2 regions of the Paenibacillus sp. GCM10028914 genome follow, and region 1 is predicted to be linked to the other one. Evidence: predicted binding sites of a transcription regulator. Region 1 holds the regulator's gene; the other holds the start of a gene.
The links. Region 1 encodes Rex, which represses fermentation and respiration genes when NADH is low (regulators of the CRP and FNR family bind a similar motif). Its sites were predicted from a motif close to TTGTGAAATATTTCACAA; they were not measured.

Region 1 (3,578 bases):
TCCGCCTTCATTCCAGGAGCCAGAGTTCCAAGTCCTTCTAAGAAGAGTGACTTCGCACCATACTCAGTACCCATACGCAACGCTTCCGAAGCCGGAATTGCCGTGGGATCACCAGTAACACCTTTATGAATGAGCGCAGCTAATCGCATTTCTTCAAACATATCTAAGTTGTTGTTGCTTGCAGGACCATCAGTACCTAAAGAAACGGTTACTCCAGCCTTAAGCAATTCTGGTACTCTTGCTACACCACTTGCCAGCTTCAAGTTACTTCCCGGATTATGAGATACCGCAACCTGATGAGCCGCCAAAATCTCAATCTCCTCATCCGTTAAATGAACCCCGTGAGCTACAAGTGCCGGTCTGGAGAAAAATCCTAGCTTCTGCAAGTGAGCTACAGGTCTTAATCCATATTCCTGAACATTCTGCTCTACTTCTGTAGTCGTTTCCGACATGTGAGTGTGCAAGGGTAAGTCCAGATCATGAGCAGCCTGGACGAACTTTTCAATGTAATCAGGAGGACATGTGTAAGGTGCATGCGGCGATATCATGGTCGTAATACGACCATTTGCTGCGCCATGCCAATCCTTTGCGAAGGCAATAGCCTCATCGAGCTTGTGCTTCTGGACATCAGGAGCACACAAACCGATTACGCCGCGTGTAAGTACCCCGCGCATACCCGATTGTTCCGTTACAGCAGCGACCTGATCCATATGATCATACATATCAAGGAAGGTCGTTGTTCCTCCCTTAAGCATTTCAATTACGGAAAGCGACGTTCCCCAGTATACATCATTCGCTGTGAACTTTGCTTCCATTGGCCACATCTTCTCCTGAAGCCATACTTGAAGAGCAAGGTCATCTCCATGTCCGCGAAGAAGCGACATAGCTGTATGACCATGCGTATTAATTAACCCTGGCATGAAGAAGAGATGTGTACCGTCAATAACTTCTATATCTTCCTCGACTACAGGCTTTTCTTCACCGATATAGGTAATTAGGTCGTCCTCAACTACCATATAACCACGGAGAACAGACTTTCCTTCCCGTAGCACGGCAAAGGTACCGTTTGTAATCATCCATTTATGCTTCTTCATGTTCGGTATCTTCCTTTCCATTAACCAAGTAATAGGCCAGACTTTGCAGATCAGTTGTGAAGTCAGCCGTATGGATTCGGATATGAGGCGGTGCTTTCAAAATGATTGGAGCGAAATTAAGAATCGCTTCAATACCTGCCGAAATAAGATTATCGGCAACAGCCTGCGCTTCCACATCTGGAACGGTGATGATACCGATTCGTATGTTATATTCTTTAATTGTTGCCGTCAGTTCTTCCATTGGCTGTACAACAATATTATTAATCTTGGTGCCCACTTTTGGACTGTATGCATCAAAAATAGCTACAATTTTCATATTATCTTTCAGAAAAGCATTGTAGTTAGACAAGGCTTGTCCAAGATTACCTGCACCCACAAGCACTACGTTAATTTGTTGATCCAGCTTTAAAATATGACGGATTTTTTCGATTAGGTAACTGACATCGTATCCAATACCCTTTCTACCGAAATCTCCAAAATAGGCCAGATCCTTACGAATTTGTGCTGGGTTTAGATCAAGTTTTTGCCCTAACTCTTGTGAGGACACAGTTGCTACCTCACGAATATGAAGCTCATTCAAATAGCGCAAGTAAACGGGCAGTCTGCGAACAACGGCCTCTGATATTTTATCCGATTTCATGCATGCTCCCCCTAATGATAATGTCAAATTATAATTCGACTTGTTATTATACTGTTCCTTCTCCATGAAGCCATTCCGTAATACGAGGTACCATTTGCTCCGTTGGCATATGTTCCATTTTAGGCCCTGGAAGTGAGTACAAAAAATGTTTTCCATAATAGGATTCAATTACACGGGTATCATATACGATGACAATCCCTTTGTCTTGTGCAGTCCGTACAAGTCGCCCAAATCCTTGTTTAAAACGAATAACAGCCTGTGGCACTGAAAGCTTCATGAATGGATTTTTCTTCTGTTGCTGGAGCAGCTCACTCTTCGCTTCCACTAATGGATGATTAGGCGGTTGAAACGGCAAACGAACGATTGCAAGACACGTCAAAGCTTCACCTGGGATATCTACCCCTTCCCAGAATGAGCTGGTACCCAGAAGAACCGACGCGCTGCTGTCCTGAAATCTGCGAATCAGTTTGGTTCTGCTCGTTCCGTCCATCCCTTGTCCAAGAACCGCAATGTCACTTGATGATAATGCTTCTTTCAATGGTTCATAGACCTGTCGAAGCATCCGATATGAAGTAAATAACACCAGCATTCTTCCCTTAGTTGCCATTGCGGCATCTTTAAGGGACTGAACAAGTGTATTTACGAAAAGCGGATCTCCCACTGTGCCCTTGACACTCGGGAAATCTCTTGGAATTAACAACAGTGCCTGCTCTCTGTAGTTAAAAGGCGAAGGCAGTTGGACCGTGTTAAGACGTCCCAGGTCTGAAGCTTCCTGTAGCCCTAAATTATCGATCATGTACTGGAATGATTTATCAACAGAAAGTGTTGCAGATGTCAGAATCACACTTTGTTTTTTATCGAAAAACAATTCCTTCAGTTGTCCACTTACATCGACAGGCACCGCATACATCTGAAGAGACTTACTTCGAAAATTCCCGTTAGCCTCCATCCAGTAAACAATACCCTCATCGTTTAAAGTCATAAAAAACTTCAAATTCTCTCGATGTGAGGCAAGATCCTTGAAAAGTCCATTGATATCGGTTATTAAGCTATCAGCACTATAGTCATCCAATTCTTCTCGTATCTCTGATGTGAGCGTATCTCCCTTACGAACGACATCACCTAAGATTAGATGAATTTGATTCTCAAGCTCGGTTAAGCTATCCCAGTCCTTAGGCTTCTTCGAAGGAGTAAGCCGAAGCGTAAACTGCCCCGTCTCCCCTGATGCATCTCCGCGTTCAGGAAGAATATTAAACAGATTGTCATTTAGACGATCCCAAGTCTCCTTAACCGTTATAAGATCAGGAAAGATCCGATCTATAACTGACGTCCATTCCCCCGCCTTTTCATGGGCCGAAGTTTGTAATAATTGACGCAAAGCCGGTAGCTGTCCGTTACGACTATCCTTATAAAGCCGTGTAAGGGTATGTACTACCGAAAAATATTTCAAGTTAAGACCTAGATGCTTACCCGCTACGTCTTCCAGATGATGAGCTTCATCAATCACCAGGCGTTCATATGCAGGTAATAGCTGATGATTTGCCTTCACATCCGTGAAGAGTTTTGAATGATTCGTAATGACTACATCCGCAATACCTGCCTCATGCTTTGCACGATGGTAAAAACATTTTTTAAACCATGGACAAGCTCGGCCCAAACAAGAGTCTGATTCGCTGGCTACGGTTTCCCAAAAATCTCCCCCTCGGCCCCCAAGATTTAATTCTTCATCATCACCTGTTTCTGTCTGCGTTAACCAGACAATCATTTGAGCAGATGTGATGATATCTTCTTTAGGTGTGCTGAAGTCTCTCCTATTTATTTTATGTTCAAATTTTCTCAAACAC
Region 2 (3,578 bases), 170 kb from region 1:
GGAATATTATCGGTGGAGGCGTATTTGTAGGCATGGCGTATTGGTTCATTTCACCAGTAAAGGGGAAGCCTCGTAACCATAAATAGATATTATTTTGATGTTGGATAGAAAAAAGGACACTCTTAGCCGATTTATGGCTTAAAGAGTGTCCTTTTATAATAAGTCTTCCAAAACAGTCTACCGGTGTTCTACAAGGTCAATCGCACCCAATACTATATGAGCGAGGCCAAACCCCAAAATTCCGGTTGCGGCAAGTTTATACTTGCTGCTTAACAGAGCGGCGCCGGAAGCAGATACTACAGTTCCAAGAACAGCAGGAATCAAACCTTCACGCATGCAAAACACTCCTTTAATGAATGAATTGGAACGACCCTCTTTATTATGGGCGGTTACAGTGCTTTTATGTATAACAACAAAGACGCCCAATGAATTGGAGCGTCTCTAATCATTCTATTTCAGCCTAATCTATTGTGAATAAATAATAGGCAACAATATTAAATTCTGCAGATTTCATTTGGACAAAGCTCACAGTGGCAAATTTCCTGGAGTGCAGCTAAGTTCTTAATGACAATCATTCCGCTCGCATACTCAACAACTTCTTTTTTTCGTAGATCGCTAAGCATACGGTTTACGCTCTCACGCGTTGCACCGATCATATTCGATAAATCGGTATGGGTGATTTTTTTGTTAATCAGGATCGAATTGTCCGCCTGCGTTTCTCCATATGTGTTGCTAAGGCGGATGAGGGTGGAACTAAGAGCGCCTGGCTTACCATACATCATTAAATCTCTGAACTTGGTTTGGGTAATGCGGTGATGGATACCCATCCATTTCATGAAATCAATAGCAAAATCACAGTGTTGGCAAATAAGAATTTCTAAATCTTTATGTTCAATGACCCCGACTTCAGTTTCTTCAAGCACTTCGGCCGAAAAACTATGTTTCGTGCTAAAGAAAGGATCGGCTTGGCCTACCATATCGCCCGCTTGGTACATATATAGGATTAGTTCTTTACCTTCGTCAGTGGATTTAGTCAATTTAATACGTCCACGCTTAATGTAATACAATTTGTCGGAGAAGTCGCCTTCCCAAAATAGATGTGAACCTTCTGGTATTATACGATCCTTCATACTTACAAGGAGTCGGTTGAGATTTTGCTCTGAGAAACAGCTAGTATTTCCTTGGGTTTCAATGACACAATCCAAAGTTTTCATGTCTATATCCCCTAACTCTAAATTTTTCTGTTAAATTTAAATAAATTATAACGTGAATACATTCACTTGTGGGATGTGAAAGAGAGGAAAAAGTGGCGATATTTCAAACATTGTGATGAATTTCACTAGAAACAATGAAATAGAAGTGTAAGAAAACACAGACAAGTGGGGAATTAAGCTGGATGTAAGCGCTTGTAATTATTTCTGAAAAAAACTTTTATCTTTGTGAAAAAATTCACTATCTTTTTGGAGAACCCTGTGATATTATCGAAGTACAGAGAGATAAAAAACATTTTTTTACAGGAGGATGAGGGAAATGGCTGTTAAGAACAATGGAGTTACGGAGATTAAGCAACAGGAAACTGCAAAAGATTACATTCAAGGATTGATCAATAAGGCGAATCGAGCTAGTGAGCAGTTTAAAGCTCTGAATCAGGAACAGATTGATGAAATCGTTCAAGCCATGGCATTAGCTGGTCTAGATAAACATATGTATTTGGCTAAAATGGCCGTGCAAGAAACAGGCCGGGGTGTTTACGAAGACAAAATCATCAAGAACATGTTCGCAACCGAGTATATTCATAACAGTATTAAATACGAGAAAACGGTTGGCGTCATTGAAGACAATCCTTACGGTAATTACCAGAAGATTGCTGAACCTGTAGGCATCATTATGGGTATCACTCCAGTAACGAATCCAACATCAACAACGATTTTCAAAGCACTCATTGCGATTAAGACCAAAAACCCAATTATCTTTGGATTCCATCCATCCGCACAAGCGTGCAGCCGGGAAGCAGCTAAAATTTTGCTGGAAGCTGCAGTGAAGCATGGCGCTCCTGAAAACTGTATTCAATGGATTGATGCTCCTTCCATGGATAAAACGAATACGCTGATGAATCACCCTGATGTTGCTTGTATTTTGGCTACAGGTGGATCTGCAATGGTTAAGGCAGCATATAGCTGCGGTAAACCAGCTCTCGGTGTGGGTCCTGGTAACGTACCATGCTTTATTGAAAAATCGGCCGATCTTGATCAAGCTGTTAATGACCTCATCCTCTCGAAAACATTTGACAACGGTATGATCTGTGCATCGGAACAGGCCGTTATTATAGAAGAAACAATTTTTGAACAAGTGAAGAAAAAAATGATTGCGAGCGGTTGTTACTTCGTAAACAAAGAAGAAGCAACTAAACTGACCGCAGGTGCAATCGTGGCTGAGAAATGTGCGGTAAATCCTGCAATCGTTGGGCAGCCAGCAACTAAGATCGCTAAAGATTGCGGCATTGATGTACCTGAAGGTACGAAGATTCTTGTAGCGGAGATCGACGGTGTAGGACCAAAATTCCCATTATCAGCTGAGAAGCTCAGCCCGATTCTTGCCTGCTATAAAGTGAAGAACGCAGAACAAGGGATTGAACGTGCTGCAGAAGTCGTTGCTTTTGGCGGAATGGGTCACTCTTCGGTAATTCATTCGAATAATGAAGAAATCATTCAAAAGTTCTCGGATCGTATGCAAACTTGCCGCGTGCTGGTAAATCAACCGTCTTCGCAAGGTGGTATTGGTGACATTTACAACACAAACTTACCATCGCTCACGCTCGGCTGTGGATCGTATGGACGAAATGCTACATCTTCGAACGTAAGTGCAGTTAATCTGATCAACGTGAAAAGGGTGAATCACCGTACCGTGAATATGCAATGGTTCAAAGTGCCGAACAAAATTTATTTTGAAAAAGGGTCGACTCAATACCTTGCCAAAATGCCGGATATCACTCGTGTAGCAATCGTTACTGACCCAATGATGGTGAAGCTGGGTTATGTAGAAAAGGTTGAGCACTATTTGCGTCAGCGCCAGGTACCGGTTGCTATTGAAGTATTCTCGGAGGTAGAACCAGATCCATCGACAACAACAGTTGAGCGCGGTGCTCAAATGATGAAGAGATTCCAACCGGATTGTATCATTGCACTCGGTGGAGGATCGCCGATGGATGCTGCCAAGGCAATGTGGCTGTTCTATGAATACCCAGATACAGATTTCAACAACCTGAAACAAAAATTCATGGATATTCGTAAACGGATCTATAAATATCCTCGTCTTGGACAAAAAGCGAAGTTCGTTGCGATTCCAACGACATCGGGTACAGGTTCGGAAGTAACTTCGTTCGCGGTTATTACAGATAAAGTACAAGGCAATACGAAGTACCCTCTGGCTGACTATGAGCTGACTCCAGACGTAGCGATTATTGATCCTGAGTTCGTGTACAGCTTACCTAAAACAGCTGTTGCTGATACAGGTATGGACGTACTAACGCATGCAATTGAAGCTTATGTATCCGTCATGGCTAATGATTATACAGATGG

Region 2: adhE (bifunctional acetaldehyde-CoA/alcohol dehydrogenase) is a predicted target of Rex. The motif match lies at 1,438-1,455, and genes of this name have one in related genera.

The regions. Positions count from the first base shown of each region.
Region 1 is NZ_JBHTFO010000018.1:801,822-805,399, reverse strand. Features, by position in the region: gene ACFQV5_RS24405 (amidohydrolase) at 1-1,094, opposite strand, end outside; gene ACFQV5_RS24400 (redox-sensing transcriptional repressor Rex) at 1,081-1,734, opposite strand; gene dinG (ATP-dependent DNA helicase DinG) at 1,781-3,578, opposite strand, start outside.
Region 2 is NZ_JBHTFO010000018.1:636,769-640,346, forward strand. Features, by position in the region: gene ACFQV5_RS23495 (formate/nitrite transporter family protein) at 1-86, shown strand, start outside; gene ACFQV5_RS23500 (asparagine synthase) at 178-336, opposite strand; gene ACFQV5_RS23505 (Crp/Fnr family transcriptional regulator) at 495-1,214, opposite strand; gene adhE (bifunctional acetaldehyde-CoA/alcohol dehydrogenase) at 1,531-3,578, shown strand, end outside.